2 regions of the Levilactobacillus muriae genome follow, and region 2 is predicted to be linked to the other one. Evidence: predicted binding sites of a transcription regulator. Region 2 holds the regulator's gene; the other holds the start of a gene.
What was found. Region 2 encodes HrcA, which represses chaperone genes, less so after heat shock. Its sites were predicted from a motif close to TTAGCACTCNNNNNNNNNGAGTGCTAA; they were not measured.
Positions count from the first base shown of each region.

Region 1: a site for HrcA is predicted at 1,845-1,871, ahead of groES (co-chaperone GroES). Genes of this name have one in related genera too.

Region 1 covers NZ_BAAFRU010000005.1:81,199-84,359, reverse strand. The annotation lists gene groL (chaperonin GroEL) at 1-1,457, opposite strand, end outside; gene groES (co-chaperone GroES) at 1,525-1,809, opposite strand; gene ACKTSF_RS04655 (redox-sensing transcriptional repressor Rex) at 2,077-2,715, opposite strand; gene ACKTSF_RS04650 (ABC-F family ATP-binding cassette domain-containing protein) at 3,108-3,161, shown strand, end outside.
Region 2 covers NZ_BAAFRU010000002.1:206,537-209,697, forward strand. The annotation lists gene ribF (riboflavin biosynthesis protein RibF) at 1-855, shown strand, start outside; gene hrcA (heat-inducible transcriptional repressor HrcA) at 1,380-2,417, shown strand; gene grpE (nucleotide exchange factor GrpE) at 2,438-3,025, shown strand; gene dnaK (molecular chaperone DnaK) at 3,063-3,161, shown strand, end outside.

The DNA of each region.
Region 1 (3,161 bases), on a different contig from region 2:
ACCATGTCTTCGTAGTTATTATCGGCGGCGTTGTAACCAATGCCTTCCTTTTCACCCTTCAGGTGTTCAACAACAACGGAGCCTTCAACACCAGCATTTTCAGCGATTTGACGAACGGGTTCTTCCAATGCACGGAGAACGATGTTAACCCCGGTCAATTCATCGCCTTCTGCTTCAACAGCAGCAACATCCTTGATCACATTGATCAAAGCAGTCCCACCACCAGCAACGAAGCCTTCTTCAACAGCGGCACGCGTTGCGTTCAAAGCATCTTCAATGCGGTATTTACGTTCCTTTAATTCAGTTTCAGTTGCGGCACCGACACGAACAACGGCAACCCCACCGGCTAACTTAGCCAGACGTTCCTTCAACTTATCACGGTCGAAGTCAGAAGTCGTTTCTTCGATTTGGCCCTTGATTTCAGCAACCCGGGCAGCGATTTGATCCTTGGCACCAGCACCTTCAACGACCGTGGTGTTATCCTTGGTAACGTTGACCTTTTGTGCTTGACCCAATTGATCGATAGTCGTGTCCTTCAGGTTAAGGCCCAAGTCATCGGTGATGACAGTCCCACCAGTCAAAACGGCAACATCTTGCAAGGTCGCCTTACGACGATCACCAAAGCCAGGAGCCTTGACAGCAACAACGTTAAAGGTCCCACGCATCTTGTTCAAGACCAAGGTAGGTAAGGCTTCACCAGTGATGTCATCGGCAATGATCAAGAGTGAACGGCTTTGTTCAACAACTGATTGCAGTAATGGCAAAATATCCTGAATGTTAGCGATCTTCTTGTCAGTGATTAAGATGTAAGGATTGTCCAAGTTTGCTTCCATCTTGTCGTTGTCGGTAACCATGTATTGTGACATGTACCCACGGTCGAATTGCATCCCTTCAACAACGTCTAAGCTGGTATCAACACCACGGGATTCTTCAATCGTGATGACCCCATCGTTACCAACCTTTTCCATAGCGTCAGCAATTAGCTTCCCAGTTTCTGGGCTAGCTGATGAAATAGAAGCGATTTGCGCGATATCTTCCTTAGTCTTAACGTCATGGGACATCTTGTGTAACCCATCAACGGCAGCCTTCGTAGCTTTTTCGATCCCACGACGGATACCAACAGGGTTAGCACCAGCAGTGACGTTCTTCATACCTTCGTTAACGATAGCTTGCGTCAAAACAGTGGCAGTGGTCGTCCCATCACCAGCGATATCGTTGGTCTTAGAAGCAACTTCAGAAACCAACTTAGCACCCATGTTTTCGAAGTGATCTTCGAGTTCGATGGACTTAGCAATCGTTACCCCATCATTCGTGATGGTTGGGTTGCCGTAGCTTTGTTCCAGAACCACGTTACGTCCCTTAGGTCCAAGGGTTGTCTTAACCGTATCAGCTAACTTATCAACACCGGCAAGCATCTTACTGCGAGCGTCTTCAGAAAATTTTAATTCTTTAGCCATTTTAAAAATTCACCTCATACTAAAATTTTTGAATTATCTTGGATAGTCTTCTTAAGTGGAAACGGGATTAATCAACGACTGCGACTAAGTCCTTTTCGTGTAAAACAAGGTAAGTCGTGTCTTGATACTTAACTTCGGTACCGGAATACTTGTCGAACAATACCTTGTCGCCAACCTTAACAGTTGGGGCTACCTTTTCGCCATTGTCTAACACACGGCCATCACCGACAGCGACAACGTTTGCCGTTTGTGGCTTTTCTTGAGCGTTACTTGCGAGCACAATACCGCCAACCGTGGTTTCTTCTTCTTCTGGTTGATCCAAAATGACGCGGTCTCCTAATGGTTTTAACACTTGAATCCCTCCAATGAACTTACTTATTAGCACTGTTAGCACTTGACTAACATAAGTGCTAATCAACAATATCTAATATATGGTTTTTCCCTCTAAAAATCAAGGAATTTGACAAACAAATTCCTCGATTCAGTACGCCAACCACGCGCTATCCTGTGTGGCTGAGAGGCTTAGCGAATTTCAGATTTTCCAATAGTCAGCCATTTGGTCTAGACGTCCTGTTCCAAAAAAAATCGCAATCCTCAGATGAGGACTGCGATTCAATCATTAGTTTAGATTATTGTAGTGTTCCAGGAAATAAATCAACGTTTGAAGCTCGTTGGTCAAGTCCACGTTTTGCACGCGAACGCCCTTCGGTACGGTGATCCGCAGTGGTGTGAAGTTCAAGATACCTTTGACACCGCCAGACACGGCCTCATCGGTTACCTCTTGTGCCACCTGGGATGGTACGGTCAAGATGGCCACTTCAATCTGTTGTTCTTCCAGTTGCGTGCGTAAATCAGTCATTGGATAGATGGGCACACCACTTTGAATCGTGTTGGCAATCTCTTGCTTCACGTCAAAAGCAGCACTGATCCGCACGTTACTGTCCTGATGAAAATTGAAGTTGAGTAAAGCGTGGCCCAGATTTCCCACCCCAATCAGGGCCACGCTGGTTAAGCGGTCCTGATTCAAAATTTTCTTAAAAAACTTGATTAAACTTTCAACATCATAACCATAGCCCCGTTTACCGAGGGCTCCAAAATACGAGAAGTCCCGACGAATTGTTGCGGAATCGACCTTAACGGCTTCGGACAATTCAGTCGAAGACACCCGGGTTTTATCTGCGTCTAATAGGATGTTCAGGTAACGGTAGTAGATGGGCAAGCGCTTGGCTGTCGCCCGGGGAATTTTTTGTTCTGTCAAAAACGAGACCTCCTAATCAAAGAAACTGGCTACCGTTCACAAGCGATAGCCTCATATTTAAATAATTGTCTGGATTGTGAAATCAACTTTCTTATAGATTATAGCATAACCGTTCATCTTGTGAAAGAATTTGCAAGTTTTTTTCACTATTTAAATCGTAATTTCGGTCTCTCTCGAGAATATGCTAAAATAGTGGGTATCAGTGTTCCCTGTCTTCCTTTGTTGCTAAGGTAATTTCACCCACAATTACCGGAAACCGCGATACCTCATCTCAAATTATCGGCGGTGTTTAAATTCAAGCAAGCTGGCAACTTCGTGACAACGGCGATCTTTCAATGCAATCCTAACTCTAAAAACTAACATACAAAACCACTAAAGGAGGTTGGCTTACCGTGATTCTTTTACAAGTCCAACAAGTTACCCGGCGCTTCGGTGCCGCCGTCCTG
Region 2 (3,161 bases):
GGGCACCAGGCGGTCATTAGGCGGGCTAAGGCGCTCGCTACGGCCAAGCACGTCAAGTTGGCGGTATTGACCTATGATCACCATCCAGCGTTGGTCTACCGGCCGTTAGAGGGTGATGACCGCAAGTACCTGAGCACGCCCGAACGTAAGCTCCAACAGCTTGATCGATTGGGTGTCGACCGGGTCTTTCTGGTCAGCTATACCGGAGAATTCGCTGCCCAGAAGCCCCAAGAGTTTGTTGACAACTACCTCGTGGCTTTTCATACGCTGACAGCGGTGGCTGGATTTGACCACACTTACGGTAAGAAGGATGTAGCCACGATGGATCTGTTGCCAGCCTATGCACAGGGGCGCTTTGGGGTGGAAACGGTGGCTAAGGAAATTGGTGATCAGGAAAAGATCAGTTCGACGCGGATTCGTGCGGCCATGAAGACTGGCGATGTCGATACGGCTAATACACTTTTGGGCTACCTTTACCGGTCGACGGGGGTCGTTGTTCATGGTGAAGCTCGAGGTCGAACCATTGGCTACCCAACCGCAAACGTTCTGACACCGGAGAATGAATGGTTGCCAGGCATTGGTGTCTACACGGCGCGGTTAAAGGTTGGGGCTATCTGGTATCCCGGTATGATTTCCGTGGGACATAACGATACCTTTGGTGACGATCGGCCAATCACGGTGGAGATGAATCTCCTGGACTATCAGGGGAACCTTTATGGTGAAAACGTTGAAGTTGAGTGGCATCACCGTTTACGGGGCCAAGTGAAATTCGATTCCGCAGAGAGGTTAATTGCCCAACTCAAGAAGGACGAGACGGCTACGCGAGATTATTTCGCCCAGGTCGTCTCAGATTAGGCAATTTAATCACAGCATAAATGAGGGGCCTGGATAATTTTATCTGGGCTCTTTTATTTTGGGAAGATAATTGCAAGGTGAAAGATTTTTGCTATGCTGGGGATTGGTTAATAGGTGTTTTGAGTTAGAAAACAGGGTTATGGCGGTTGAAATCTGGGTTATAGCTAGTGGTACAACTAGCTAACTGAAGGGTGAAAGATAAAATGTTGGCATAACCCTCTACACAGTAGAGATAGCGTCCTGAATAGTTGGCTACATTGTCTAAACCAGCCGGCTTACCGTTCACCAAATTTAAGCCGGAACGCTGTGGGGAGGCTGCAGGCGATCCCCACAGCCGCCGGAATCTCTGGCAGCCGCAGGTGGCAATAGTCATCAAGATCACGGCCAAATCAAAAAATTAGCACTTAATTGCAGAGATTGCTAAAAATTCTACCAGATTTCTTGACTTCAAATCCCGGTTTTGCTACATTATATATGTGTCTTAGCACTTGATTAGTTTGAGTGCTAAAAAAGGGGTGATTGTGATGCTTTCAGAAAGACAAATGATGATTCTGCGAGCCGTTGTCCGCGACTTCACCAATACCGGTGTTCCGGTGGGGTCCAAGGCATTAGCCAAGCAGTTACCCATCCACGTAAGCTCAGCGACAATTCGTAACGAGATGGCAGCCTTAGAAGAGCAGGGCTTGATTAAGAAGACCCACTCGTCTTCCGGCCGAATTCCTTCGGTCGAAGGTTACCGGTATTACGTTGATCATCTGGTTAAGCCCGATCCTTTGCGGCCCAACGATATCGATGTGATTCAGTCATCACTAGGTGGCGATTTTCATAAGATTGACGAAATCATTTCGCAATCCGCGACAATCCTGTCTAACCTGACGAGTTACACGGCGTTCACGTTGAAGCCGGAGTTAAAGGATAGTCGCCTCAGCGGCTTTCGGTTAGTGCCTTTGGGCAAGCGGCAGATTATGGCCATTCTCGTCACCGATAGTGGTGACGTGGAGAACCAAACGTTTGACGTGGCCGGCGACGTTGACGGTGAGCAGCTTGAAGCTGTGGTCCGCTTGATCAATGACCAATTGGTGGGACTGACTTTACCGGAAGTCTTACGGAAGCTACAGGCTGATATTCCCGCAAAGATCGCGCACTATCTACAAAGTCCTCAGGGATTCTTAGATATCTTTGGCGATGTGCTGACGCGGGCCGCTCAGGAGCGGTTCTACGTTGGTGGGCGACTCAACCTACTGAACTTTTCTCAGGATAGCGACGTTGATTCACTGAAGTCCTTGTATTCGTTGATCGATAAGACCGATGACATTGCGAGTGTGTTGGGGCAACCTAGCGATAAGATCTCCGTGCGCATCGGTAATGAAATGACCAATGATGCGTTGCAGAATTTCAGTCTGATCACGGCGACCTATGATGTTGACCAACATGGTCAGGGGATGATCGCAATTCTGGGACCCACGCGAATGCCATATTCTCGGATGCTCGGTATTGTTGGGGCGTTTCGTGAAGAGCTCGCGAAGAAACTATTAGATTACTACCGGTTTTATGACGAGTAAAGAAAGGGAGGGTTTTTATCGTGGCTGACAAGCAACAAGCGTCCACCGATGACCAAACTGCGGCAAAGGCCGCCACGACTAAGCCAGATTCAAAGACTGAATCGGCCGAAAAGGCAGCGCCAAAGAAGCCAAAGTTATTTAAGAAGGTTGCGACCGCGGCCGAAGTTGATGAACTCAAGCGCAAGGCCAGTGACTTCGAAGATAAGTATTTGCGTGCGGAGGCGGAAGTCCAAAACATGCAAGCGCGGTTCCAAAAGGAACAGGCAACGCTTATCAAGTATGATGGCCAACAACTGGCTAAGGACGTGCTCCCCGTCATTGACAACTTGGAGCGTGCTCTCGCAGTAGAAGCAGCGGACGAGGCGGGGCAACAACTGAAGAAGGGTGTTCAGATGACCTATGATCATTTGGAAGATGCCCTAAAGCGAAACCACGTCACGGAGATTGAAGCCATTGGGAAGACATTCGACCCAACGTTGCATCAAGCGGTTCAATCAGTGCCTGCAGAGGATGGTCAGGCGGCCGAAACGGTCGTTAAGGTCCTCCAAAAGGGTTACCAACTGAAGGATCGCGTTCTACGGCCAGCAATGGTTGTCGTCGCACAATAAAGCAAATTAAAAAAAACTAACAAAGAGGGAATTTTTGATGGCAAGTAACAAGATTATCGGAATTGACTTAGGGACGACCAACTCAGCCGTTGCCGTTCTTGAAGGTAGTACCCCGAAGATTATTGCGAACAAGGAA